DNA from 2 places in the Rhizobium sp. NLR22b genome. Region 2 is predicted to be linked to the other one. Evidence: riboswitches for the same ligand, from Rfam matches in the RefSeq annotation. Region 2 holds a riboswitch; the other holds the start of a gene.
The links. A riboswitch is a leader RNA that binds a small molecule or an ion and turns the genes downstream of it on or off. The one in region 2 is predicted to bind FMN.
Positions count from the first base shown of each region.

Region 1 (14,489 bases), on a different contig from region 2:
GCGCGATTGATGCCCAGCGCCTTGACACGGATCTGAACCAACCCCGGCTGGGGCGCGGGAATCACTACATCTTCGATGCGGAGAACCTCGGGGCCGCCAAGCTCATGAAAGCGGATTACGCGTGGCATTCGATATCAACTCCAAAATGATTGAACCGAATGATCTATGCCAAGCCGCCTCCAGAAGATAAATTGGCCCGGAGGTAAGACAGAAGAAACCAAGAGTTTGCAATATGGATCGTCTCACCAGCATGGCCGTCTTCGTGAAGGCCGTCGATCTGGGCTCATTCGCAGCGGCCGCCGCGGCTCTTGGCCTGTCCGGACCGATGGTCGGCAAGCATATCCGCTTTCTCGAGGAGCGCTTGGGTGTGAGCCTCATCAACCGGACGACGCGGCGCCAGAGCCCGACGGAATTCGGACGCGCCTATTACGAGCGCTGCCGGATGATCCTTGCGGAGACCGAGGCTGCGGATGCGCTTGCAGTCGACCATCTTTCCGAACCCTGCGGAAGGCTGCGCGTCACTATGCCCGTTCATTTCGGTCGGCGCTGCGTGGTCCCGATCCTAATCGAACTCGCTCAGCGGCATCCGAATCTCGAACTTGATCTATCGCTCAGCGATCCTGTCGTCGACCTCGCGGAGGGCGGCTACGATCTCGCGATCCGCACCGGCGAGTTGGAGGATAGATTGGGCGTCATTGCGCGCCGTGTCGCGCGCCAGCGCATGGTGGTCTGCGCCTCGCCGGCCTATCTCGATGACCACGGCAGGCCTGAACAGCTCAAGGATCTCGGCGGGCACGATGCTATCGTCTATGCCCGCTCCGCCCGGTTCCGTCCGTGGCTTTTTCCACGCGGCGAAGAGCCACCGATTGAAATCAGGCCCAAGAGCCGTTTGAGGCTCGATGATCTCGATGCCATTGCCGATGCGGCAACGGCAGGCATGGGGCTCGCCTGGCTGCCCTCCTGGCTTATCCGGGACCGTGTGCAGGCAGGGATGCTGGTGGTGGTCCTGCCGGACGAGCCGGAATTCCCGTATGATTGTCATGCGCTGTGGCTGCAGACATCGCACCTGCCGCTCAGGACTCGTCTTGCGGTCGACGCATTGGCGGCTGCCTTGCCCAAATTCATGACGTAGGCCATCGGCCGTTCAGGGGCGAATCGGCCAAAAGAAAAAGGCCGGGAGCAAAACCCGGCCTTTAAGTTCGATGGGAACGCGAACTCAGTTCGTGGCGGTCAGGTTGACCGGGAAGAACAGGGTTTCCCCGGACGAGTCGCTCACACCGTCATTATCGGTGACAGCGTAAGGCTTGCCCGATGCGTCGAAGGTGAAGCCTTCGAGCTTGTCGAGCACATAGCCGTTGGTCGCCGTCTTCAGTTCGCCGAGGAAATCGTGCGCTTCGGTCTTCTTCACGACCGGCAGTTCGCCCCCGAGCTTGGCCGGCTTCAGTTCCGAGATCGCCACCTTGTAAAGCTTCTTCAGCCTGGCGGCGTCGCCGACGAGATTGTCGCGCTCGATGATATAGACGCTATCGCCGTGGGCGGAGATCTCAGACAGGCCGACCCAGCCACTTTCCGTCTTGTCGAGCGGATAGCGCACGGCGCCCCATTCCTTCTTCTTCGGATTGTATGAGACGAGCTTGACGAAGCCCTTCTCGTCGTCACCCCACTCGCGCTGGACGGCCATCCAGAGCGTGGCATCGTCGCCGGTGCCGACAATGGTCACACCCTCGAAGCCGTAGCGGATCTCGTTGGCGGCGAGTTCCCTAGGCAGGGCGATCTCGGCCTTGATGTCGCCCTTGGCATTGACGTTGTAGAGGGCATGCGGGACGAGGCGTTCGCTGTTTCCTTCCGAGGCAAGCCAGAAGGAGCCGTCGGCCGCCGCCGCGATGCCTTCGATGTCGAGCTTCTGGGCTGGAGCGCCGTCACGCTTGACGACGAGCGCGTCGATGATGACGGCCGGCTTCTTGGTTGCGTCGATCGTGTAGATCGTCGGCTGCGAGCCCAGAGCGCTGTCGCTGACGGCGTAGAGCATGCCCGGTTTGCCGGGAACGGCGGCGAGACCCGAAAGCGCTGCGAAACCGATCGGAGTGCCTTCCTTGTCGGCGGAGACGATCTGCGGATAGGCTTGGTCGCCTTCCGCACGCTCATAGATCATTACGTGCGAGCGCACCCCGCCGTCCTTGCCGAGATCGAGTTCATTGGCGGTCGCAAAGAGGTTACGCTGCGGGATGGCGACCCCGCCTTCCGGCGAAATGCCCGACGGCAGAAGCTGCATGAGTTCGGGGTCGGCGCCGGTATCCTTATAGACGCCAACGACCGAGGCGCGCTCGGCAAGCAGGAAGAAATATTGGTCGTCGCCGAACTTGGCAGCTTCAAGGCCTTCCGGCTCGACGCCCTTCGATCCCGAACGGCTTTCGGGGTAATGGCCGATATGGGCGACGGCGCGTTCAAAGGAAGCGCCCGATTCATAGAGAACCTTGCCCGCCTTGTCGAAGTTGGTGAAGCCGCGCGAGCCGCCCTGGTAATCGCCTTCATTGGCAATGACGAGGCGGTTGTCGTCCAGCCACTTCACGGCATCAGGCTCGCGCAGGACGCCCTTCGATTCGCTCGAGAATTTCAGGGCGCCGTCGCGTTTGGTGTCGATGCCTGAGAGATCAACGCTGCCGGCGGAGAAGTGGGCCTTCACCTGAGCCGTGTTGGCATCGATGATGACGATCTCGTTGTTGTCCTGCAGCGTCAGCGCAATCTCGTTCTGCCCGTTGAAGGCAACGAATTCCGGCTCCGGGTCTTCAGGGGCGACACCGCCAAGGCCGGTCAGCGCCACATGCCTGATGGTGCCGCAATCGACGGTGCCGTTCTTGACCTGGAAAACGGCGAGGTCGCCCGCCGGCATCTGCGGGATCTTGCCGTCATTGACGTCTTCGTCGCGCTCGTTTTCGATCGCGATGGCACCGAGCGTCTTGTCCTTGTTGAGGGCGATGGAATCCGGCTGGCCGCCGAGATCGCAGGTGTTCTCGATCTTCTTTGTCGCTACGTCGACGATTGCGAGGCGGCCGGAGGGCCTGGCCTTGCTTTCGGAGGTATTGACGGCAACCAGCGCCTTGCCGGCACTCGAGGTGACCGATGTCGGCTCGCCATCCATCATCAGCGCGCCGCCGGCCCTCGGAACCCTGGCGTCGGTGATGTCGATGAAGCCGATCGCATCGAACGGGCTGTCGCTATAGATCAGGGTGTTGCCGTCGTCGGTCGCGGTGATGATTTCTGCGGATGTCGGCGACAGCTTGTCCTTGTCACCAGGCAGGTTCTGAGCGACCGGGAAAGAGGCGATGCGGTTGAAAACCGGCTCGGCCGCAGCCGGGAAGGCCACGGATGCGAGAAGCACGGCAGCGAGCGCTGCCTTGCGGGATGAAACTGTCATGGAAACCCCCAATGTCCAAAAAGATCGAACAGAGGGGTTTGCGGGACCGCTATGACAGAGACATGACAGCCCCCGAAATTTCAGAGGGTCGGCGTCAGGCTGCCTGTTTTTCCCGACGCATCTCGTTCCTCATGATGAAGAGCGACGCGGAAAGAATGAGTGCAGCGCCCAGCCACAGATAGCCGGCGGGCGCATAGCCGAAGAACAGCCAGCCGGCGAGCACGTTGAGCGGCAGCTTCAGGTCATCGAAGGGCTGGACATAGGCGGCGTCGGCGCTGGCATAGGCAAGGGTCAGCAGATACTGCGCCACGACCGTCAGGAGGCCTGCCAGAAGGAAGAGCGCGAGTGTCGTGCCTGGCGGCACTGCGAAGCCCGCAGCAAGCGCCAGACCGCCGTTGATCGGCGTCAGCAGCACCAACAACCAGACGATGATGGTCTCCGGCCTCTCGATACCGGTCAGGCTCTTGGTGATGAGCGACGAGGCACCCCAGAGCAGTGCCGAGAGTACCGGCAGGAGCGCTGCCCAGGTGAAGCTGTCCGACCATGGCTGGAGGATGATCATGGCGCCGGCAAAGCCGACACCGGTCGCTGCCCAGCGGGCCGCGCCGACGCGCTCACCGAGGAACAGGCGGGCACCGAGAATGATGAAGAAGGGTGAGGTCATGACCAGCGCGATCGCCTGCCAGATCGGCACTGAGGCAAGACCGGAAACCCAGGCCTCGACGCCGAGCGCGGCAAAGACGACGCGCACGACGTGCCGCCAGGGATAGTTCGTACGCATAGCCGCAAGGCCGGATTTGCGCAGGAAGGGCAAGGAGAAGAGGAAGGCGAAGGCATATTGCCAGAAAGCAGCAGAGGCTGGCGGAAAGGCGAGCTTCATGGTCAGCCATTGGGTGACGACGTTGAGCAGCGAGAAAGCGACGCCTCCAAGCACCATGAAAGCAGCGCCAGCAAAGGCGCGGGAACGCTGCATTGTAAGGGAATTCTGATTCATGTCTTCCACCCAGAACTACAGCGCCGCGCGTCTTTCCAGACGCGCAAAGGACGCTGTAGCGCTTTTAATTGCTGCATAATTTCATCCTCAAATCGATTCCGATTTAGGGAATTATGCAGGCGACCAACATAAATCAGGACGCATGAGGCGACGGTGCGCAGACGCCGGCAGTCCCCTGCCCGCTCGCGGCCATGCTCATTCTCTTTCATCCGGACTATACCGTCGGCTCCGGAATCGCACCGGATCTGCTGACCCTTCCCCTGCCAAAGCCTCGGAAGGCGCTCGCGGGCTCGGGCCGCAGCCCTTACCGCCGGTGGGGACTTTCACCCCGCCCTGAGAACAGCACCGTTCGTAAAACAAAGCGCTGCCTGCGGCAAGCGGCAAAACAAAAAGGGGTCCGGCGCGCCGAACCCCTCGAAATCCTGCTCAACCGTTCTCGTTTACGGCCGGCGGACGATCAAATCAGCCGTTGACGGCGTCCTTCAGGCCCTTGCCGGGCGTGAACTTCGGAACGTTGCGAGCCGGGATATCGACTTCAGCGCCGGTCGACGGGTTACGGCCCTTCGTTGCAGCGCGATGAGAAACGGTGAAGCTGCCGAAACCAGCGAGGCGGATGTCGCCCTTGTTCTTGAGTTCGGCCTGGACAACGTCAAAAACCGCGTCAACAGCGGAAGCCGCGTCAGACTTCGTCAGTCCTGCCTTTTCGGCGACTGCGGACACGAGTTCATTCTTGTTCATGTTTCCACCCCTTTCTAAATGGTATGAAACGACTCAAATCTAAGCTAGGCGCAGATTAGGTTTCATCAGGCCCGCCGGGAACCCAAAAGCCCTGCAAATCAAGGAAAAGCAAGCGTCTCCATGACGTTTTCACAAAAAAGGCTGGCGTTTCCGCCAGCCTTTTTGCGTCTTTTGCGCCAATAGGGCACAAATGTGGCAAATGCCACTCAATGCGCTATGGTTGCGCCCGTGTCATCGAGGCCTTCGACCGAAGTGATGACGGGCGTTTCCACCGTCCCATCCCACTCGATCGGCTCCGGCCGCCGGATCAGCGCGTGCTTGATCACCTCGCCCATCCGCGAGACCGGAATGATCTCCATGTTGTTCTTCACATTGTCCGGAATCTCCGCCAGGTCCTTGGCGTTCTCCTCCGGAATCAGCACCTTCTTGATGCCGCCGCGAAGCGCTGCTAGCAGCTTTTCCTTGAGGCCGCCGATCGGCAGCACACGGCCGCGGAGGGTGATTTCACCGGTCATGGCCACATGCTTGTTGACCGGGATGCCGGTCATGATCGAGACAATGGCGGTTGCCATGGCGACACCGGCCGACGGGCCATCCTTCGGCGTCGCCCCTTCCGGCACGTGCACGTGGATGTCGTTCTTTTCGAACATAGGCGGTTCGATGCCGAAATCGACAGCGCGCGAGCGGACATAGGAGGCCGCCGCCGAGATCGATTCCTTCATGACGTCCTTCAGATTGCCGGTAACCGTCATGCGGCCCTTGCCCGGCATCATCACACCTTCGATGGTCAGCAGCTCGCCGCCGACTTCCGTCCAGGCAAGACCGGTCACGACGCCGACCTGATCCTCGCCCTCGGCCTCGCCATGGCGGAAGCGCGGGACGCCGAGATAGTCGGCGATGTTGGCGGCCGTCACGTGAACGGACTTCGTCTTGCCCTTGATGATCTCGGTGACCGCCTTGCGGGCGAGCTTCATCAATTCGCGTTCGAAGCTGCGGACACCTGCTTCGCGGGTATACTGCTGGCTGATTGCCATCAGGGCATCGTCGCTGACCGAGAATTCTTCCGGCTGCAACGCATGTTCCTTGATGGCCTTCGGCAACAGGTGCCGCTTGGCGATCTCGCGCTTTTCATCCTCGGTGTAGCCGGCGATACGGATGATTTCCATGCGGTCCATCAGCGGCGCCGGAATGTTCAGCGTATTCGCCGTCGTGATGAACATCACGTCGGAGAGGTCGTATTCGACTTCCAGGTAATGGTCCATGAAGGTCGAGTTCTGCGCCGGATCGAGCACTTCGAGCAGGGCCGAGGACGGATCGCCGCGGAAGTCCATGCCCATCTTGTCGATTTCATCGAGCAGGAAGAGCGGGTTGGACTTCTTCGCTTTCTTCATCGACTGGATGACCTTGCCGGGCATCGAGCCGATATAGGTGCGGCGGTGACCGCGGATTTCGGCTTCGTCGCGAACGCCGCCGAGCGCCATGCGGACATACTCACGGCCGGTCGCCTTGGCGATCGACTGGGCCAGCGAGGTCTTGCCGACGCCCGGAGGGCCGACGAGGCAGAGGATCGGGCCTTTGATCTTGGTGGCACGCGCCTGCACGGCCAGATATTCGACGATGCGCTCCTTGACCTTGTCGAGACCGAAGTGATCGGCTTCGAGGATCTTCTCGGCATTGTTGAGGTCGGCCTTGATCTTCGACTTCTTGCCCCACGGGATGCCGAGCAGCCAATCGAGATAATTGCGCACGACGGTGGCTTCCGCCGACATCGGGCTCATCTGGCGCAGCTTCTTCAGCTCCGCCTCGGCCTTTTCACGGGCTTCCTTGGACAGCTTGGTCTTGGCGATGCGCTCTTCCAGTTCGCTCATCTCGTCGCGGCCTTCCTCGCCGTCACCGAGCTCCTTCTGGATCGCCTTCATCTGCTCATTGAGGTAGTATTCGCGCTGGGTCTTCTCCATCTGGCGCTTGACGCGCGAGCGGATGCGCTTTTCGACCTGCAGGACCGAGATCTCGCCTTCCATGAAGCCGAGAGCCTTTTCGAGACGCTGCTTGACGCTGGTCGTCTCCAGCATCTCCTGCTTCTCGGTGATCTTGATCGACAGATGCGAGGCGACCGTATCGGCGAGCTTGGAATAGTCGTCGATCTGGCTGGCGGCGCCGACCACTTCGGGCGAAATTTTCTTGTTGAGCTTCACATAGCTTTCGAATTCGGAGACGACCGAGCGCGACAAGGCTTCCAGCTCGACCGGATCGTCATGGGGCTCCTCGAGCACATGGCCGAGCGCCTCGTAGAAATCCTCGCGGCTGGAATAGGTGTCGATCTCGGCGCGAGCGCGGCCTTCGACGAGAACCTTGACGGTGCCGTCGGGCAGCTTCAGGAGCTGCAGCACGTTGGCCACCGTGCCGACATTGTGAATCGCCGAAGGGTCCGGATCATCGTCGCTGGCGTTGACCTGCGTCACCAGCATGATCTGCTTGTCCGAGCCCATGACTTCTTCGAGCGCACGGATCGATTTTTCCCGTCCGACAAACAGCGGCACGATCATATGCGGGAACACCACGATGTCGCGCAAAGGCAAAACAGGGTAGGCGGTGCTGCTCGCTACAGACGTTTTCTTCGTCATTTTTTTGTCCTTTCCATCGTCCCGTTACCGGGCTCTCTGCACGGCCGCTTGGGACCGGCCGGCTCTCACTTGGCTCTACAAGTGGAGGTTCTGACTACGCTTTTCAAGCCACGCTAACGCCCGCGTTCCCCGGACGTGACAGCTTTATTACAACGGAACGCCAACACTATGAAGCGCGTGGCTGGACCGGCGCTTACCACTTCCGACCAGGCTAAAATACAACGTCGGCAACAGGCTTACGAGATCATCGCATCATTGCCAAGCATCACCCTTGCACAACATCGGCAAAGGCATATCCGGTCCCCACTGCAAATACTAACAGCGCCTCGCATGGTTTTTCAAATAGAAAGGGGCCCGCCAATGGCAAGCCCCCAAAAGAATCGTGCGAAAGTCCAAGGTCACGCCGACGCGTTGGCCTTTTCCTCCTGGCGATCGGCATAGATGTAAAGCGGACGGGCCGAACCGCGCACCACTTCCTCGGAGATGACGACCTCGCGCACGCCTTCCAGCGTCGGCAGTTCGAACATCGTGTCGAGCAGGATCTTCTCCATGATCGAGCGAAGGCCGCGGGCACCGGTTTTGCGCACAATCGCCTTGCGGGCGATTTCGCGCAGCGCGTCCTCGTGGAAGGTCAGTTCGACGTCTTCCATCTCGAACAGGCGCTGATACTGCTTGATCAGCGCGTTCTTCGGCTCGGACAGGATCTGGATCAGCGCATCCTCGTCGAGATCCTCGAGCGTCGCCAGAACCGGCAGACGGCCGATGAATTCCGGGATGAGGCCGAACTTGACCAGATCTTCCGGCTCCAGTTCGCGCAGGACTTCGCCGACGCGGCGGTCGTCCTGGGCCTTGACGGTCGCGCCGAAGCCGATCGAGGTCTTCTCGCCACGGGCGGAGATGATCTTGTCGAGACCGGCGAAAGCGCCGCCGCAGATGAACAGGATGTTCGTCGTGTCGACCTGCAGGAATTCCTGCTGCGGGTGCTTGCGGCCGCCCTGCGGCGGGACGGAAGCGACCGTGCCTTCCATGATCTTCAGAAGCGCCTGCTGGACGCCCTCACCCGAGACGTCGCGGGTGATCGACGGATTGTCGGACTTGCGCGAAATCTTGTCGACTTCGTCGATGTAGACGATGCCGCGCTGGGCGCGCTCGACATTGTAGTCGGCCGCCTGCAGGAGCTTCAAGATGATGTTTTCGACGTCCTCACCGACGTAGCCGGCTTCCGTCAGCGTCGTCGCATCGGCCATCGTGAAGGGAACGTCGATGATGCGGGCCAGGGTCTGGGCAAGATAGGTCTTGCCGCAGCCGGTCGGTCCGACCAGCATGATGTTCGACTTCGCCAGCTCGACTTCGCCGTTCTTGGAGGCGTGCGCCAGGCGCTTGTAATGGTTGTGAACGGCAACCGACAGGATCTTCTTCGCCTGGCGCTGGCCGATGACGTATTCGTCGAGGACCTTGATGATGTCCTGGGGCGTCGGAACGCCGTCGCGGGACTTGACCATCGAGGACTTGTTTTCCTCGCGGATGATGTCCATGCACAATTCGACGCATTCATCGCAGATGAAGACGGTCGGTCCGGCAATCAGTTTCCGGACTTCGTGCTGGCTCTTTCCGCAGAACGAACAATAGAGGGTGTTCTTGGAGTCGCCGCCGTTGCTGCCGCTGACCTTGCTCATATCATTTTCCTTCCAGCACGCCGCATTTCAAGGCGAAATCGCGGTCCACTCTATCAGCTCCTGGCGGCACTCCGTTTCCGGAGCCTTTGCCGAGAAGGGCTTCAGGGGCTACGAACCGGTCCCAATCAACCATGTTCGGGTTCCGGCGGCAACGAATCCCCTTCGAATGCCAAATGCTATGTCATAAAAATTCAACATAGCATTAATAGTTACTATTAGCGTCTTCGCCGCCAGATGAAAGCCTTGTTCGATCACAAATGAGATAGAACTGTGGCGGCAAAAACACCATCCCAATTAATTACTAGGCCTGCTCGCCTTCCATCTCGAGCCGCGACGTCAAAACCTTGTCGATCACGCCCCAGCCCTGGGCCTCGTCCGCATCCATGAAATGGTCACGATCGAGGGTCTTTTCAACTTCCTCGTAGCTGCGGCCGGTGTGCTTGACGTAGACCTCGTTCAGGCGGCGCTTCATCTTGAGGATGTCGCGGGCGTGGCGCTCGATGTCCGAGGCCTGGCCCTGGAAGCCGCCCGAGGGCTGATGAACCATGATGCGGGAATTCGGGGTGGCGAAGCGCATGTCCTTATGGCCGGCCGCCAACAGCAGCGAACCCATGGACGCCGCCTGGCCGATGCAGAGCGTCGATACAGCAGGTTTGATGAACTGCATCGTGTCGTAGATCGCCATGCCGGCGGTGACGACGCCACCGGGAGAATTGATGTAGAGAGCGATTTCCTTCTTCGGGTTTTCGGCCTCGAGGAAGAGCAACTGGGCGCAGACGAGCGTCGCCATGTGATCCTCGACGGCGCCGGTCAGGAAGATGATGCGTTCCTTCAACAGGCGGGAATAGATGTCGTAGGAGCGTTCACCGCGGTTGGTCTGTTCCACGACCATCGGCACGAGGGCCATTGCGGTATCAACTGGGTTTCTCATGTGCGTCCTTTGTCAACGTCATGCCGGCAGGCCGGGAATCAAAGAAAATGTCTTATCCCTACATAGAGTGTCCCTGCCCTCCTCTTCAAGACACGCATTGGGATAACGTTAAGAAGGAGGGCAAGGCCGCAGGGCTTCGACGCCGGCAGCCTCTTTCTCGCAAACGCCTGTTGGCCGCGAGCCCTCGATGTCGACTCCCCGGCTTTTCTCCATGACAGGATGAAGGAAAGGTTACTCCATTCGACAGCGCTCATGCACGTTTACTCAACGGAAAGCCTATCGCCAGATACCGGCCGAAAATCATGCCGCAGTGCAGCGACATTAAGGAACTGGCGAGCTTCCTCCGCAAGGATGCGGGCCAACAGACAGGTCGACGGGCAAGGGGTTGCTGCCGTGTTCAATATCGCTACGGGTCTCGCCATCTGGTGTTCGGAGGCCATGACGCTCGCTTTGGTGCTTTTCGTCGCCTGGCGCCACAATGTCAGGAACGAAGCCTATCTCTATTGGGGCCTCGGCTTCTTTCTGACCGCCATCGGCTTTGCGATGATCTCGCTGCGCAGCGAAATCCCCAGCCTGCTTTCCATCGAGGTGGGCAATGCCATCGCGCTGCTCGGCCAGAGCGCCTGGGTGGCGGGCTTTCTGGCGCTCGACCGCAAAAAGATCGAATGGTGGGCTCTGCTGCCGCCGGCAATCTGGCTTGCCGGGGTCTTTTTGCCCTGGGTCAACACCGATTATTCCAACCGCGTCGTGCTCTATAATCTCGCTTCTGCGACGGGTGCCACGGCATTGGCCATGGCGGTCGCCGCCGGCGACATGCGCCGCGAGCGCACCCGCATCAAGCTGATGGGGGTGTTCGTTATCCAGGGCTGCCTGTGTTTCGGCTCGGCGCTGACGATGGCGGTGACGCTGCCAAGCGATATCGAGGCGACCAATCTCGGCGGTGTCTCCGCCATGGCAAGCGCCTTCCTGCTCACCATCGCCTTCGCGCTCACTTGCCGACTGGTCATGGAACGCTCCGAACGGCATCTACGCGCGATGACGCTGACCGATTCCCTGACCGGCGTGCTCAACCGTCGTGGCCTGCTCGGCTATTTCGAGTCCATCCAGGAGAGAGCCCATAGCGAGCAGCGGCAGGTCGCGGTGATCCTTTTCGACCTCGATCATTTCAAGCGCGTCAACGACCGCTTCGGCCATCAGTCCGGCGACGCCGTGCTCACCGCCTTCGCTCGCATGGCCCGGCAATATATTCCAAACAACATCTTCGGCCGCATGGGCGGCGAGGAATTCGCCGCCTTCGCGAGCGTCACAGACCAGACGGAAGCCGAGGCGATCGCCGAAGCGATCCGCACCGAATTCTGCCGCCTTCCCGTCAGCACTGGCGAAGCGATCGTTCCGGTCACGGTCAGCATTGGCGTCGCCCTCGCCTCCTCGATCGACGCCAATATCGACAAGCTGATCTCGGCCGCCGACCGAGCCCTCTATGCGGCCAAAGCCGCCGGCCGCAATTGCACGGTCACCTTCGGCGAAGAGGAAGCGGCGGCCCCGGCGCCGGCCACGCCGAGCACCACCGCCGGCGAACTCGTGCCGACGGTCGACGACCAGGTCGAGGCGCTGCGGCGCATGGGCGCCCTGTCACGGGCCAGTTAGCCGTAAAAAAAAAAAAAAGCAGTATCAATCCCCGGGCTTAGACACAGATCTTAAAGCCGTTGGCGCATTCAGATCGGGCGCTCCTCGTTCCGTGCCCAACACGCCTCTCCACATCTTTTCGAGGGCCGGTAAATCCGCTAAGCCTCGGTTCATGACGTTACCGCCCTTCCTTTCGATCGACCCTGCCCTCCGCCATGTCTCGCTGGACGCCCGCAATCCGGCCTTCTACGGCAACCCGAATGCCGTTTACGCCGCGCTCCACGCCCATTGTCCGACCTTCTACTGGACCGAGCAGAAACAGTGGTTCTTCACCGGCTACGACCATGTGAACGCGCTGCTGCGCGACCGCCGCTTCGGCCGGCAGATCCTGCATATCGCCAGCCGCGAGGAACTCGGCCTTGCCGAGCCGATGGCGCATCTTGAAAGTTTCGATCTCTCGGAACGTTATTCCCTGCTCGAGCTCGAACCACCCGAGCACACGCGGCTGCGCACGCTCGTCAATCGCGCCTTCGTCTCCCGCCATGTCGAGAAGATGAAGCCGGAGCTTGTCGAGCTTGCCAACCGGCTGATCGACGGCTTCGCGCAGAAGGGCGAGGTCGAGCTGCTCTCGGCCTTTGCCGACATCATCCCGGTGACGATGATCGCGCGGATGATCGGCATCCCGGAGGAGATGGGGCCGCAACTGCTCGCCTGGTCGCATGCCTATGTGCGCATGTACATGTTCGGCCGCACGCGCCGGCAAGAAGAAGAGGCCGAACGGGCCGCCAGAGAATTTTCCGACTATGTCAGAGTAGTGATCGCTGAACGCCGGGCCGAGCCGCGCGATGACCTGCTGACCCACATGATCCACACGGAGCACAAGGGTCAGTACCTCACCGAGGAGGAGCTCATTTCAACGACGATCGTGCTGCTCAATGCCGGCCATGAAGCGACCGTGCACCAGATCGGCAACTCCGTACACACCATCCTCGACAGCGGCTGCGATCCGGCAGAACTCTTCCGGGATGAAGCGGCGACGGAGCGCACCGTCGAGGAAACCCTGCGTATCTGCGCGCCCGTCCACATCTTCCAGCGCTGGGCGCTCGAGCCCGCTGAGATCGACGGCGTTTCCTTCAGGCGCGGCGACAAGGTAAGCCTCATCCTCGCCGCCGCCAATCTCGACCCGGCGAAATTCACCGACCCCCTCGCCTTCCGGCCAGACCGAAACGAGGCGCCGAACCTCTCCTTCGGCGCCGGCATCCATTTCTGCATCGGCGCACCGCTGGCTCGGCTGGAGCTCAACGTCGTCCTGCCGATCCTGTTCGAACGGCTTTCCGGCCTCAGGCTGGCGAAGACGCCCGTCGTCAAGGACGTCTATCATTTTCACGGGCTCGACCGGCTGGATCTCCGGTGGTGATCGGCACCGGTCGGCAGATCAGCGGAAGCTCTGCGCGGCGTGCTTGTGCGATCTCGCGGCATTACGCTGCCTGTTCTTGAAGCTTGCTGGATATGTCGAGCGCCGACATGGGTTTTCCGATCAAATAGCCTTGCAGTTGGTCGCAGCCGGCCTCCCGCAAGATCGCCGCCTGGCGGATATTCTCGATGCCTTCCGCGGTCACGGGAATCTGCAGAGCGGTCGCCAAAGCGATGGTCGCCTTGAGAACATCGGCGCCATTCGAGGCCTGGTCGAGAGCGGAGACCAGCGAGCGATCGATCTTCATCCGATCAAAGCCGAACTGCCGCAATGCGCCGATGCTTGCATAGCCGCAGCCGAAGTCGTCGAGCGCGAATTTGATACCGACCTGCTTGAGGTGATCTATCGACCGACGCGCCTGATCCGGATTGGTCATGAGGACGCCTTCGGTGATTTCCAATGTCAGGCGCCTGGGATCGAAATCGAGTTCCTGCAGGAGAGAGATCACCTCGGCGGCAAATTCCGGATTGCAGAGCTGGACCGGCGAAACGTTGACGGACAACGCTAAACCGGGCCAGTTCTTGGCGTGCTCGATCGATGTTTTCAGCATGTGACCGCCGAGAGCATCGATGAGGCCGCATCTTTCAGCAAGCGGAATGAAAATCTCCGGACTGATATTTCCTGTCGCAGTGCGCCAGCGGGCTAGCGCTTCAAGACCGGTGACAACGCCCGTCGTCGCCGAAACGAGAGGTTGGAAGACGGCTTCGATCGCGCCATTGCCGATGGCATTCTTCAACAGAGTTTCCAGTTCGGCGACCCTTTGGCGCTCCCGATCCAACTCGGGGTCGTATTCGATCGCCCGCCCTCTGCCATTTTCCTTGGCGCGGTAGAGCGCCATGTCAGCCCTGCGCAAAAGCTCCAGGGGCTCAATGTCTGCGTCACGCGCAGCAGCGCCGATGCTCGCGCCAACCTCGATCGTTCGTCCATCGATTTTGAAGGGTTCGGCAAACAGCGCCAGAATCGTCTCTTCTATCTCCTGACGCGCGACAGTTCCGACCTGGACCAGAGCGA
Region 1 is NZ_JABDWM010000014.1:47,614-62,102, reverse strand. Features, by position in the region: gene HJC00_RS21845 (zinc-dependent alcohol dehydrogenase family protein) at 1-128, opposite strand, end outside; gene HJC00_RS21840 (LysR family transcriptional regulator) at 233-1,132, shown strand; gene HJC00_RS21835 (esterase-like activity of phytase family protein) at 1,217-3,415, opposite strand; gene HJC00_RS21830 (DMT family transporter) at 3,510-4,409, opposite strand; FMN riboswitch at 4,603-4,754, opposite strand; gene hupB (DNA-binding protein HupB) at 4,872-5,147, opposite strand; gene lon (endopeptidase La) at 5,354-7,771, opposite strand; gene clpX (ATP-dependent Clp protease ATP-binding subunit ClpX) at 8,170-9,447, opposite strand; gene clpP (ATP-dependent Clp endopeptidase proteolytic subunit ClpP) at 9,749-10,378, opposite strand; gene HJC00_RS21805 (GGDEF domain-containing protein) at 10,598-12,025, shown strand; gene HJC00_RS21800 (cytochrome P450) at 12,177-13,421, shown strand; gene HJC00_RS21795 (bifunctional diguanylate cyclase/phosphodiesterase) at 13,483-14,489, opposite strand, start outside.
Region 1: another riboswitch for FMN. It lies ahead of HJC00_RS21830 (DMT family transporter); the one in region 2 lies ahead of HJC00_RS12960 (6,7-dimethyl-8-ribityllumazine synthase).

Region 2 (14,489 bases):
AGATGGTGGCGGTGGTGGGTGAGTTCGGCCTGGCTGTCCAGCAGGGTCAGCGAGGTGCGACGCAGTCCTCGTCCGAGCCAGAACACCGCGGCGATCAACAGAGCCAGACAGCCGAGCCCTGCCGGCGCGATCTGCTGGAGCAGCATGAAGCCCGGGCGGATCGGCTGCCACACGAGATAGCCGATCACCCCGCCGTCATAGGACGAGACAGGCACTTGCGCCCGCTCGTCGTCTCCCTTCGAAAGGGAAAAATGCAATCCTTCGAGCCGCGCATAATGGGCAATGCTTTCAGCCGCTTTTCCGTCGATGAACTTGACCGAGACGGCGATGAACTCCTGACCCGCTTCGATCTGCATCCTTGTCGAACTCGGCATAACAGGGCGCGCGCTTGTTATCGCCGGTCTGTTGCCGATCATGATCGTGCGTACCCTGGCCAGCTGGCCAAGCGGTTCGCCACCGCTTCTTTTGCGCTCGACGAGAGCCGCCCGCGTCTCGCCGGCCAGCGCCGTCATTTCCTCGCTGTCGTCGCTGCCGAGGCGCGGCGGCATGGTGTCCGTTCCGTCGCGGAACGCAAACAGCAGGCGATTGGTATTGTCGAAGATGTAGGTTCTATCGTGTCCGAAATATTGGCTCGTCCAGCGGCCGACATTGTCAAGCAACCATTCATGGTTCCGCTGCTTGGAATAAAGAAAGGCGTCGTCCCATTTCGTGACGCTTTCCTGTTCCCGGGGAAGCGCCTTGAACTGCTCATCCAATCCTTGTCGCACAAAGTCGGCCTGGCGGCGCAAGTAGAGATCATCGACGTTCACGGCGGCAATCCATGCGAATCCGCACAGCAATACGGCCGCCGCACAGGTGAGCGCCACCAGGACGAGCGTGATGTGCGATGTGAGCCTGACCTTCAATACTTGCAACCTTTTGATGGCGCCCCTTCCCTCGAAATTGACACGCAAAAGTTGACGGACGGTGAATTGCTCCCCGCAGGTATTTGCGTGGCCGGAGCCGCCGGCACCCACGAGAGCCTAAGCCTGAGGTGCCCCGCAAGGGGCGCCGAAGGGCGAGGCGGGTGCGCTGACGCCGGCTTCTTGCAATGAGCAGCCCCACCCTGGCGGCGCAGCCCTCACGGCCGGCGCACAGCGCGGATCTTGCCGCTATTGCCTCCGCCACAGAAGAAGCAGCCGCCGCCGTCGGATTCGAGGCCGGAGACGCCAGTGCCTTCGGGCATGTCGAGCCGCTCCAGCACCTCGCCGGACTCGGGGTCGATGCGCCTGACATCGCTGTCGTCGCCCTCCCAGGTGCCGTGCCAGAGCTGGCCGTCGACCCAGGTGACGCCTGTCACGACGCGGTTGGATTCGATCGTGCGCAGGATCTTGCCGGTCTCAGGATCGATCTGATGGATCCTGCGGCCGCGATGCTGGCCGACCCAGAGCGTGCCCTCGGCCCAGGCAAGGCCGGAATCGCCGCCATTGCCGGGGGCCGGGATGGTGGAAAGAATCTGGCCGGTCTTCGGGTCGATCTTGTGAATGACGTCCTCGGCAATCTGATAGAGGAACTCGCCGTCGAAAGCCGTGCCGGCGTGAGAGGCGACTTCGATCGACCGCACCACTTCGCCGCTGTCGGGATCGAGTGCGTTCAGCCTGTCGCCCGAGGCGAACCAGACATGCCGGCCGTCGAAGGTGACGCCGTGAACGCGCTCCGCACCCGGAAAGGGTCCATATTCACGCAGAATGGTCGCAGCCGATGTCTTCATGTCTTCCTCCTTGTCGGTTGACCCATACTAGTCGCTCGGCAGCGGTCCCGGGAGTAACAAGATCGTCGGGAAAGAGGAGAGCGGCGGGCTCATCCAGCGGCGCGCCCGCCCGCGTCCGATCGCTTGCACCTTCTCCTCGCCGGCGAGCGCATCCAGCGCCCGCTGCACGGTGCGCGGACTGGTGCCGAGCGCGATTGCCAACGCCGAACTCGACCACGCTTCGCCATCGGCGAGCAAGGCGAGCACCGCCGCATGCGGCCCTTCGACGAGCGGGGCAAGCACTGCAACCTCAGCGGCGCCGGCAGGGGAAAGGGTAAAACCGCGCTCGGTAGCCGAGACTTCCGCCAGCCCGGCTAATTCCGTCCGCAGCCGGCCGATCTCGACGCGCAGCCGGGCGCGATGCGATTCATCGGCATGCTTGCCGCGGAAGGCGCGTGCGATCAGCGCCCCGCGCGACACATCCGCCGGCCAGGCTTCGGCAAGCGCACGAGCGAGGGCGAAAAGCACCGGCCGGCTCGCCAGCGGCACCACCGCACTGCCCGCGCGCACGACATGGCGGCAGGCATCGACGACGAGCGTGCCATTTGAAAAGAGCGCCTCCACCTCGGCAAGCAGCAGCGGCCGTTCATGCCCACGCGAAACCAGGCGCGCCGCCGGCAGATCGAGCACATGTCCAGCGGTCTCGACCTCCGCCGTGAGCACGGGCATGTCGGCCCGCCGCGCCGCAAGCCTTGCCCGTTCGAGCGCCGCGCGCGCCGGCTGCGTCCGCAAGCGCCGGACCGCGATCCCAGCCGCGACAAGCTCATGGGCGGCCAGCAAGGCCGGCGGCAGCGGCGTCGGGTCGAGCGCGGCCAGCGCCTGCTCGGCCTCGTCGAGCCGGCCGATCAGCACCATCAGGCGAATGGCGATATTGCCGGCATGGGCGGCGTTGACCCGGTCGCCATGCGCTTCCAGAACCTTGCGCGCCCCCTCCAGCACCTTCGGCGGCCAGGTGAGATCGCGCGATACGAGCGCGATCTCGGCCTCGGCGACGACACAGCGGGCGCGGGCCACCGCCTCCCGCGGTCCGAATGCGCGCGCAGCGCTCTTCAGCAGCGCCTTGGCGCGGATGAGGTCACCGAGCTGCGCCATGGCGATGCCGCGCAGCGCCAGCGCAGGCGCATCGTCGCGCAGCGCCACCCGTTTCAGCGCGCCAAGCGTATCGCCCGATGCCAGCGCCTGCGCCGCGGCCGTAATCAGCGAGTCCATTCAAATCCCGTCACACTTGTCACTCCCGGCATTTGTCCCTCCCGCCGTAATCTTCTTTCAACGGCAGGCAAGCGCGCCGGATGCTACGACGAGAGACAGGCAAAGGAGAAGACCCATGACGGCAATGCTGAACGCAACTCGCGAGCAATGGCTGGCGGCGAGACTTGATCTGCTCGAGGAGGAAAAGGAACTGACCCGGCGAAGCGATGCGCTGGCGGCCAAACGCCAGCAATTGCCCCGTGTGAGGATCGGCAAGGACTACCACTTCGACACCGAAGGCGGCGGTGCTTCGCTGAAGGATCTCTTCGGCGGGCGTTCGCAGCTCCTGATCTATCATTTCATGTTCGGGCCGGATTACAGCGCCGGATGCCCCTCCTGCTCCTCGATCGCCGACGGCTTCAACGGTTTCTTCGTCCACCTGGAAAATCACGACGTCGCCTTCTGGGCGGTCTCGCGCGCGCCGCTTGCAAAGCTTGAGGCCTTCAAGCGGCGCATGGACTGGAGCTTTCCCTGGGCCTCGTCAGCCGGCAGCGATTTCAACGCCGATTTCAGCGTCTGGTTCAGCCCGGAGCAGCAGCGTCTCGGCGAGATCGAATACAACTACCGTCGCGAACCGCCCGCCCCCGAACCGCCGGCGGGCAAGACCGTGCCGGACTGGCAGTCGCGCGGCAGCGACGAACCCATCGTCCAGATCGCGTCCATGACCGGCACCGACGTTCCCACCTACACCCGCGACCGCCCCGGCGTCAGCGCTTTCGAACTCATCGATGGCGGCGTCTACCACAGCTATTCCAGTTATGCGCGCGGACTCGACGGGCTCTGGGGCGTGTACCAATGGCTGGACCGCGCGCCGAAGGGCCGCAACGAAACCGGCATCTGGTGGCGCCACCACGACCGCTACGGCAAGGAGTGACAACAATGGCGCTCTTCTCTCACGCCTCAAAACGGGCTGACGACGTCAGCCCCTCCCTCGGCACCGCGAGTTGGCTGTCGATCGCCGCCGCTGACGGACCCGCCGACGAGCCGGTCAAGCCCGCTCTCGCCGCCGCCGATTTTCTGTCTCTCGCCGCCGCCCCAACATTTGCGATCATGGCGCTGCTGACGGCAGTAACCGGCAGCGCCGACACGATCTGCACGACTACATCGGATGCCTTCCCGATCGGCGGGATGGTGCCGATGTACCTGCTGATGAGCGCCTTTCACCTGGCTCCCTGGCTGGGGCTTGCCAGCAGGCTGGGGCTGGGGTGCAGATGACGGTTCGGCGCCTCTGACATTGCTTCGCGTCCCGCTTGAGCAAACGCCTCCGGGAAAGCGCGCCGTTCTCTCTGGTTGTGATTGTCTTACGCACCGAAACTATGCCATGACCGATCCACTATGACGCAACGGATAAAGGTGCGACATGAAGAAGATCGGTTTTCTCTCGTTCGGGCACTGGACGCCCTCGCTTCAATCGCAGACGCGCTCGGCGGGCGATGCGCTGCTGCAGTCGATCGACCTTGCCGTGGCGGCCGAGGAGCTCGGCGCCGATGGTGCCTATTTCCGCGTGCACCATTTCGCCAGGCAGCTCGCAGCGCCTTTTCCGCTGCTGGCGGCCGTCGGCGCCAGGACCAACCGGATCGAAATCGGCACGGCCGTGATCGACATGCGCTACGAGAACCCGCTCTATATGGCCGAGGATGCCGGTGCTGCCGATCTCATCGCCGGGGGGCGGCTGCAACTCGGCATCAGCCGGGGCTCGCCCGAACAGGTGATCGACGGCTGGCGCCATTTCGGCTATGCGCCGCCGGAAGGTCAGAGCGAGGCCGACATGGCCAGGCATCATGCCGAAGTCTTCCTTGAGGTGCTGCGCGGCGAAGGCTTCGCCAAACCGAACCCGCGGCCGATGTTTCCGAATCCACCCGGCCTCCTGCGTCTCGAGCCGCATTCGGAAGGCCTGCGCGAGCGTATCTGGTGGGGGGCGAGCTCCAACGCCACCGCCGTCTGGGCCGCCAAGCTCGGCATGAACCTGCAGAGCTCAACACTGAAGGACGACGAAACCGGCGAGCCGTTCCACGTCCAGCAGGCCGACCAGATCCGCGCCTATCGTGAAGCCTGGAAGGCGGCCGGCCATACACGCGAACCGCGCGTTTCGGTCAGCCGCAGCATCTTCGCGCTCGTCGACGAACGTGACCGCGCCTATTTCGGCTTTGGCGGCGACGAAGGCGACAAGATCGGCTTCATCGACGAGAAGACCCGGGCGATCTTCGGCCGCAGCTACGCCGCCGAACCTGACGTGCTCATCAAGCAGCTTGCGGAAGACGAGGCGATTGCCGAGGCCGACACGCTGCTGCTCACCGTGCCAAACCAGCTCGGCGTCGCCTACAACGCCCACGTCATCGAAGCGATCCTCACCCACGTCGCTCCGGCGCTCGGCTGGCGCTGACAGCGAGGCTTGCGCGAGCCTTCAATAGAAGCGGTGGTGATGAGAAACGGCAGCTGTCGTCGGCCGCCATCATTTCGATGCACCCGGGACCTAACTGGCGCGGTCGACGTTGATGATGCGAGCCTTGAATCTGTCACATCGCGACCGACTTAAGGCTGCAGTCAAATCGCTCGAGTTGCCTAATGCCGCGCACGAACCTGAACGATATCCTGATCTTCATGGCCGTCGTCGATGCCGGAAGCTTTATCGCCGGCGGCCAGGCCATGGGCCTCTCCCGTTCGGCAGCGGGAAAGGCCGTCACCCGCCTGGAAGAGCGGCTCGGGGCGCGCCTGCTCAACCGGACAACGAGAACACTGAGCCTGACCGACGAAGGACGACTGTTCTACGAGCACGGGCTGCAGATCCTGGCATCGGTCGACGAGGCGGAGGCGAGCATTGCGGGGCAAAGCGGCACGCCGCGAGGCGTTCTCAGGCTTGCCGTTCCCGGTCTCTTCGGACGGCTCGTCGTCCTTCCCTTACTCGAAAAATATCTTCGCACCTGGCCCGACATGCAGGTCGAAGTGAACTTCACCGATCGCCCGGCCGACAACGTCGAAGATGGCTTCGATCTGGCGATCGGGATTGGCGCGACGCCATCGGCGGCCGACAGCCGGTTGATCGCGCGCGTGATCTCCAGTGACAAGGCGCGGCTCTGTGCCTCGCCCTCCTACCTCTCCGAACGCGGCATGCCTCGCGATATAGGGGATCTGGCGGCCCATGACTGCCTGTTCTTCACCAGCCGCGGCCAAAGGCAGGGCTGGCGCTTTCGCAGTGGTGGCGGCTGGATCAAGGCGCAGGGGCGCAGCCGCCTGAGGCTCGACAGCGGAGAAGCCGTTCGTGACGCCTGCATGGCCGGCCTCGGAATCGCCCTTCTTCCGCACTTCGTTGTCGCCGCCGAGTTGACCGCCGGTCGTCTCCGGCAGGTCCTGTCTGACCTCGAAACCGACGACACGAAGATCGTGGCGCTCTATCCCGACAAAGGCATGCTGGAGCCGCGAGTGCGCTGCTTCATCGATCTGTTGTTCGAGGAAATCGGAGGGCAAGGCTAGGGCCTGCGCGGGGCTCATGCCACGGCCTTGTCAAAACCGCGAAAGCTCTTGAGCGCCAGCGGAAAGAGGGTCGCAGCGAGGTAAGCGAGGCCGCAAAGGAGCAACGCCGCGCCAAGCCCGATCGTGCTGATCAGCGCGCCACCGACGAGGCCGCCGAAGGGGATGAGGGCAAAGCAGAGAGCGGTATTCATCGCCGTGACGCGGCCGGTCAGCGGTTTGGGGATGCGCTCGAAGATCACCGCCGACAGGATAGGGTTGAGGAAACCGGAGGCAAAGCCTGCGATTGCGAGCGTCGCAAAGACGGAGCCGAGCGGCGCATCCACCGCGAGCACCAGAAAGCGTGGACATCCGGTCAGGAGGAAAGCCACGGTATAGACGATCAGACGCGGCATGCGCTCGCCAATAACAGCGGCAATCGCCGCCCCCGCGACGGAAGCGCCGCAGAAGGCGGCGAACATCGCTCCGAGCAGCTCCGGCCCATGACCGGCGTTCTTCGTCCAGACGGGCAGCAGCACGGCGTGATAGGCTTGATCGAGCAGATTGGTGATCGCCACCATGGTGACAATACTGACGAGCACGGCATCGCTGCGCAGAAAGCGCCAGCCTCCCCGGAGATCGTCGAGATAGGATGAAGCTGGCCGCGCGTCGGACGCGGCGAGGATCGCAGGAGTGCGGCGGATGCCCGGTATGCCAGTCGCAATGATTACGGTGGCCGCGGCAAAGGTGGCGGCGTTGACGATGAGCGCCTGCCCCGGGCCGATCAGCCCGATCAGCAAGCCGGCGCCGGCCGCGCCCATCGTCGAGGCCAGCCGCTCGATGGCGCTGGAGACGCCGGTCACCCGTTCGAGCGGCACATCGGCGAGAGCGGCGATATCGGGAACCATCGCCTGCTTGGCGGCGTCGGAGGGACCACGCAGCACACCCATGGCAAAGACAAGAGGCAGCAGCATCGGCACCGTCAACACGCCGAAGAGATCGAGAAGCGGAACGAGACCCACCACAGCCATGGAAGCGGCGTCGCAGATGATGGCGATGCGCTTGGCGCCGACCCGGTCGATCAGCGGCCCGCCGAGCGCTTTGGCGAGCACGTAAGGCAGCATCTCTATCATCGCCGTCAACCCGGTCAGCACCGGGCTGCCGGTGGCGCTCAGCACCAGCCAGGGAACGGCGACAGTCGAAAGCCGGGTGCCGGACAGCGATAGCGTCTCGGCGGCGGCGAGCGCGAGAAACGGCTTGCCCCTTCTCACGGCTCGTTATCCCGCTCGCGGTGCGGAACACGGCCTGGATAGGGGAAGGCGTGCAACATGACATAGAAGGGAACGATGTCAGGATTGCGAGACGCCGCCTCCCCCAACGGCGGGGCCTCCCGCATCGCTTCGAGAATGATATCGCTCAGCCGTTTCGTCAGGGCTTCGGCCTTTTCAGCGGTCATCGGGATGATGATGTCGTCGGCGGCCGTCGCCTTGCGCCATTTGGCCGGCAGCTCCGCATATTCCTCAAGCGCCTGCTGCATCTGGCCAACCTGCAGCGAGAGCGCCGCCTGATTGAAGGCGACATCGAGATCGAGCGCCTCCCCCTGCGTCTCGCTTGCGGGCACCGAGGTCAGCTCATGGCGCGCGCGCCACCAACGGTCGCGTCGTGAGCCATGCGGCGCCTCCTCGATGAAGCCATATTGGGCAAGCTGGCGCAGATGATAGCTGGTCGCGCCGCTGTTCAGGCCGAGCCGCGCGGCGAGCTGCGTCGCCGTGGCGGGGCCGTCGATCCTCAGCATGCCGAGCATGCGCAGGCGGACGGGGTGCGCCAGCGCCTTCAGTGCGGTGGGTTCGGGCACGACCCGGCTGACGGTCCGGGAGATGGCGGCATCTGGGGAGGGTCGGGGATTGTACTCATTCATGACCCAAGGATACAATCGCAAACATATCTTTGCAAATATTTCTTTGCAGACCTTTTCCGAAGGAGATTCGAAAACGATCTTCAGCGATGGCCAGGCTTGATCACACGCCTACGAGAATGATTCTTCTGCGCGGTTTGTGGGAAAACATGCCATGGCAGGTGAAGGCGGACAGCCCGATCTCAGGGTTCAAACCCCAGCCAAAGTGAAGATGGCGCAGGGCTCGGCGATGCCGCGCAGGGCATGCTCGCCGAGCGGCGTCAGCGCGGCCTCGGTATTCGCCGCCACGGCACCTGAGATCAGAACGCCGTGGCCGAGCGGCTTGCAGAGCCCTTCCAGCCGGCTGACCAGATTGACCGCCGGGCCGATGGCGGTGAAGTCAAGCCGGTCGGCGGCGCCGATATTGCCCCAGAGGATTTCGCCGAAATGCAGGGCGGCGCCGAAGGGCAGCGGCGCCAGCCCCTCAGCCTCGCGCATCCGATCGAGATGGATCATGCCGGCGCGGCTGGCGGCGACGGCCCGAAGCGCCGCCTCGCAGGCTTCTCGATCAGCCCGGGCCTCGTCACCGGAAGCGGCGGTGACGGGAAAGATCGCCAGCACGCCGTCGCCGATGAATTTCAGCACCTCGCCGCCGAAGGCGTGCACGGCGCCGGCGACGCGGTCGAAATAGGCGTCGAGCGCTGATATCATCGCCTGCGGCTCCGTCACCTGGGAAAGTGCGGTGAAATCCCGCAAATCGGCGCAGAGAAGAGCGGCGCGAATGGTTTCGCCGGTGCCGCGGGCAAGTGCACCGGACTGAACCCGAGCCGCACTGCGCCGGCCGAGATAGGCTTCAAGCAGTGCCGCCCGCGCCTCCCGCGCCGCAAGGGCCGTAAGCGGCGCGGCGGCAAAACGCGCGATCTCCTGCAGCCGCGCGGCTTCATCAGGAGAAAATTCGTCCGCCCCCGTCCTCCTGCCGACGCCCGCCCAGCCGAGCACAGCGCCGTCCCGCGAAGCTCCAATGCTCTCCTCCCAAACCGGCCCAAGCCCGGCCAGCCATTCGCGCCCGGCATCGCTTTGAGGTGCGGCGGCAAAACCCAACGCCTCGATGACGGCTCCGGTTTCGGCTCGCCACAGCCAGGTACGGCGCGCGATGATCGGATGCGGCACCGAAAGTGTCAGCGCGCCGCCGGAAAGCGCCAAGCCATCGGCCAGCAGCCGGCGCCCGAGCTCGGCCAGAAACCGTTCGGGACCGGGCGAAGCCGCAGCCTCGTCAATCAGCCAGGCAAGAGAGGAAGGCAGATCCATGGGTTAACATTGGCATTGCAACAGGACGTGGGCAACCCCGAGACATCAGCCCACGGACACTCCCGCGGCCTCTGAGGTGGTCTCCGGTATCCGCCTGTTGGCAACCAAAACCCCCGACGTCATCCTCGTCCTTGTGCCGAGGATCTGCGACGATCCAATTATGCATCTGAAAATAAACGGTTTTCGTTCAAACAACTGCCCTGGTCAGATACTCGGCACAAGGCCGGGCATGACGGAGGAGACTTTGTCGGCAACTGAGGACACCTCAGGTGTCCGGGGGATTTCCTTTCGGCACTTGCGCCAGCCGGGTCCCTCCGCACCCCTGTCAACCCCACCGTCCAACAACTCTGTGGAAAACCATTCACCACGGTGGAAAACAACCCAATAAACACTTTTAAATTGCGCGACATTGATTCGATTATGTGCCAGCCTGTCATTAGCGATTGAGGGGTTGCGATGGGCACGACATACTGGCCGAAAGACCCGCTTGACGGGAATGACATGACGCTGCTGACGTCGATCCTTCGACGCTGGTGCGAGCGCTATGGGATCGACTTTACAGCCGAGGAAAGCAAGCGGAAGGCGAAGGAACTCGTGGAATGGTTCGAGTTCGGCGTCAAGGATCCGGCCGAGCTTGAAGAGCTGATCGACGGAAAGCACTGGCTCGTCAGCCGCATTTGAGCGCATTCGTTATTTCAACGGATAAAGGCCGGGCGAAACATCGCACCGGCCCTCGTTTGTCTGCCTCTGTCAAAGGCTTTTTAGTAGTCATCCCGCCAGCGGCGTTCGCGGTCCCAGCGCCGCTCATAGCCCCAGCGCGGGCTATCCCAATCGCGATGACGCCGCTCCCAGCCCCAGCGGGGCGGACCGCCATAGAAAGCTACAGGCGGCGGGCGGTGCCAGTTGCGCCGGCATTCGCCCCAGCGGGTCAGGTGCCAACCGCGACCACAGGCGTAGTCGACCTTTGTGACAGTGCTCTCAACCTTGATTGCCCCGATCGGCATCGCCTGAGCCGTGCCGATCGAGAGGCTGCCAGCGAGCAAGGCAGCCGCGATAGAAAGTGCCTTCATCGAAAACTCCATTTCATCCAGCCGCAATCACCTTAGGACCGCCAAATTGAACTGGAGATGAACTGTACGTTCATGTTTGCGGACGAAAAAGCAGCACTTTTTTGACCGCGGCAAACCGTTCTTCCCGTAGCGTCAAGCGCTTGAGGGGCGTCCCGCCGCCTGCCGAAAACCGTTCATCTCCTGCCGTAAAATGGATCTGGACCGGGGTTGCGCCCGGCGGCGACCTCGGTGAGCCGTCCGAGGTAATGCGCCCAGCCTTCCTCGTGGCCAGCGCACTGCTCCGCACTCGGCAGGCCGCTATGGGTGAGCCGCAAAAGCGTCCCGCCTCCCTGTTCGATCAGGTCGATCTCGACCAGACTCGACCCGGGCGGCACCACCTCGCTGCCGTCCCAGCCGAAGCTGTAGGCAAGCCGATGCACCGGCACCACCTCGCGAAACGAGCCGCGCGCAAAACGGGCGCCGGTGACGTTGACGAGATAGAGCCCGCCGGGCTCCGGCTCGACCTCGGCCTCCGTCCCCATCCAGCGCAGGATCTTCTCCGGATCGGTCATCAGCGCAAACACCGCCGCCGGCGGCGCTGCAAGATGCGTCTCGCGGCGCACGACGAAAGATTCTGGCATCGCTCTCTCCCATGGTTGCTGCTCTACCCCTCAGTGAGGCGGAGCAGCATGCTTTTTCGACATGGATATTCCTCAGCAGAAGCATGTAGGCGGAAGGGCGTGCTCAACAAGGGTGGTGGAGCATGTGCCCTTCGCTGACGCTCAGCGCATTCGCTCCCATCGTCGCTCACCCCCTCATCTGCCCTGACGGGCTTCTTTTCCCCGCTGGGGCGAAGGGGAAGCAAGCCTCACGGTGACCATACCTACCGCAAACATCTCAAATGGAGCGAGGCGCCCGCCGCGATTCCCCTTCTCCCCAGCGGGGAAAAGAAGCCCGGCAGGCAGATGAGGGGCGGGGAGCGAAAGCGATGAACGCCTTGAGCTGCAGCGAAAGGCAAATGGCCATATTAGAGGACACACCAACGCACCCATCCGGAAACCATCTTACCCTATTGCCAGCCCGCCGCCTTGCCCCTATTGTCCGCGCCGTTCTCAGGGCGGGGTGAAAGTCCCTACCGGCGGTATGCAGTTTCGATTGCGAGCCCGCGAGCGCCTTCCTCGGAAGGGTCAGCAGATCAGGTGAGATGCCTGAGCCGACGGTCATAGTCCGGATGAAAGAGAACGTGCGCTGCTGCTGCCCTCCGGGCTGGCGGCGGATGCTCGTGATCGCCTTGGGTGATGTGTCTGTACGCCAAAGGAGATTACCATGACACCCACCCGTTATGCCTTCGTCAAAGCCGGCTGGCACGCCGATATCGTCGACCGTGCGCTTGAAGGCTTCCAACAGCTTGTTCCCGCCGAACAGATCGACATATTCGATGTCCCCGGCGCTTTCGAAATGCCGCTTTTGTCGCGCGATCTTGCCGCGACCGGACGTTACGCCGCCGTCATCGCCGCTGCCTTCGTCGTCGACGGCGGGATCTACCGCCACGAATTCGTCGCCCAGGCCGTCGTCGACGGCCTGATGCGTGCCGGCATGGATACGGGCGTGCCGGTGCTATCCGTTTCGCTGACACCGCACCAGTATCAGGAGACGGAACACCATACCCAGATCTATCGCGCGCACTTCGTCGAGAAAGGCCGCGAGGCGGCACGCGCCGCCCTGATGATCGGCAAAACGCGCGCCGCCCTTGCGGCATAGAAGCCCGCGCGACAGGCGCAGGATCGGTCCGCTATCCCCCAACTGACGAAGTCGGCCAACCGCTCTTTCGTCATGCTCGGGTTTGTCCCGAGCATCTACATCAGGTGCAGCAGATCATCGGCCAAGGCCGAGGACGACGCCAAATAGAGGACGGGCTTGTCGACAAACTGACGGCGGGAGAAGCCCGCCGTCTTCTCCAACAGCAGAATAATTGATTCGACGCCCACCCCACGCTGTGGTCCACTCGATCCCGACATGTATCGCCATTCTTAATGCGTCCAAACCTCAAGGGAGCTGAAGATGAGCAATGCAATGCGCAGTGAAACCCCCATCGAAATTCCAGAAACACGGCCGATCGACACCAAGCTCGAAGTGGTCGTCATCCCCGTTTCCGACGTCGACCGCGCCAAACGCTTTTATGAGAACCTGGGCTGGAGGCTCGACGCCGACTTTGCCAATGATGTCGATTTCCGGGTGATTCAGTTCACCCCGCCGGGCTCCGGCTGCGCCATCATCTTCGGCAGGAACGTCACGGCCGCCGCCCCCGGCTCAGCGCAAGGGCTCTACCTGATCGTCTCCGACATCGAGGCCGCGCGGCGCGATCTCATCGCCCGCGGCGTCGAGGTGAGCGAGGTCTTCCACGACGCATCGGGCGTCTATGCCGGCACGGACGAGCCCTATCTCTTCGGCCGCCTGCGCGTCGCCGGCCGCGACCCCGAGCACCGCAGCTACCGTTCCTTCGCCTCCTTCAAGGATCCGGATGGCAACGGCTGGTTGTTTCAGGAAGTCACCACCCGCCTGCCGGGACGCATCGACGCCGATGAGACGGCCTTCTCGACATCGAGCGACCTTGCGGCGGCACTCCGCCGCGCCGCCCAAGCCCACGGCGAACACGAGAAACGCAACGGCGGCAAGCATGACGAGAACTGGCCGGACTGGTACGCCGAATACATGGTCAGCGAGCAGGCCGGCAGGCAGCTGCCGTTGTAGGTTGCGGCGACAGACGCTGGGAGTACCCGCTTCGCCTTCGAGCCCCTCAGGGCGAGGCTTCTTTCCTTTCTAGGGGTGCCATGCGGCACCCCCGTCTCTGCTCGTCCCAAGTCGCGCGCCATAGCCCGCACCTCATCGATCAAATATATCCCGCCACTGCTTCTCGCCGATCAGACAATCCGTCGTCGGCGCGTCGGCGGCGATCCTCTCCACCCCAGGCGACGGGGAAATGCCGCTGATCTCGAGCACCAGCTTTCGGCGCACGGCGATGGCGAAATCCTCGATCTTGTTGACCGGCAGCACGAAGCTGCCGGGGCCGCCGATCACGCAATCGGCATAATATTTGTCGAGCCCGCCGGGTGCATCGGAAGGACGCAGCATGATGGTCAGCCCGTTGATGATCATGCCTGATGCCACCGCCTTGTCGCGGGCGGGTGTGACAGGATCGCCGGAATTGTTGGGGCCGTCGCCGGAAATGTCGATCACCTCGCGCCTGCCGCGAAAGGGACCGGTGATGATCATGCTGGCGCCCTGATCGATGGCGGTGGAGATCGAGGTGCGTCGTTGCGTGGCGATCGGCCGGGCATCGAGCTTGTCGGCGAAAGCGATCGCATCCGCTTCCGTCTCGATCACCTGCCAGTCGATCATCGAATCCTGGACGACATAGCCAGCCCATTCGAAATAGCTGATGGCAATGCGGCCGGTGAGACCGCCCTTGACCGCATCGATGAATTCCTTATGCTTCAGCGCCTCGACATAACCGTCGCGCTGAATGCCGATCTCCTCGAAATCCATGGACCGCGAGGTGTCGACGGCAAGCACAAGCGTCACGTCGACCTCGTTTCCGCCCGCCCCAGCTGCCGGCGCGACGCCGGTAATAGCCATGAGCACAGCAAGTGTCGTCAGCATCGGCAAATCCTCGTCAGGAAGCGAAGAAACTGTAACACAGCTTGCGGAGGTGCGGGTGCTCGGACGCGCCGGCGGTTTCAATTTTCAGTGATGA
Region 2 is NZ_JABDWM010000007.1:34,064-48,552, reverse strand. Features, by position in the region: gene HJC00_RS13025 (ATP-binding protein) at 1-953, opposite strand, end outside; gene HJC00_RS13020 (PQQ-binding-like beta-propeller repeat protein) at 1,121-1,750, opposite strand; gene HJC00_RS13015 (helix-turn-helix domain-containing protein) at 1,778-2,998, opposite strand; gene HJC00_RS13010 (DUF899 family protein) at 3,114-3,911, shown strand; gene HJC00_RS13005 (hypothetical protein) at 3,917-4,252, shown strand; gene HJC00_RS13000 (LLM class flavin-dependent oxidoreductase) at 4,398-5,420, shown strand; gene HJC00_RS12995 (LysR family transcriptional regulator) at 5,603-6,508, shown strand; gene HJC00_RS12990 (MFS transporter) at 6,523-7,755, opposite strand; gene HJC00_RS12985 (helix-turn-helix transcriptional regulator) at 7,752-8,402, opposite strand; gene HJC00_RS12980 (adenylate/guanylate cyclase domain-containing protein) at 8,589-9,686, opposite strand; gene HJC00_RS12975 (hypothetical protein) at 10,143-10,367, shown strand; gene HJC00_RS12970 (GCG_CRPN prefix-to-repeats domain-containing protein) at 10,448-10,756, opposite strand; gene HJC00_RS12965 (SRPBCC domain-containing protein) at 10,930-11,376, opposite strand; FMN riboswitch at 11,840-11,982, shown strand; gene HJC00_RS12960 (6,7-dimethyl-8-ribityllumazine synthase) at 12,062-12,496, shown strand; gene HJC00_RS12955 (VOC family protein) at 12,797-13,486, shown strand; gene HJC00_RS12950 (DUF1194 domain-containing protein) at 13,619-14,395, opposite strand.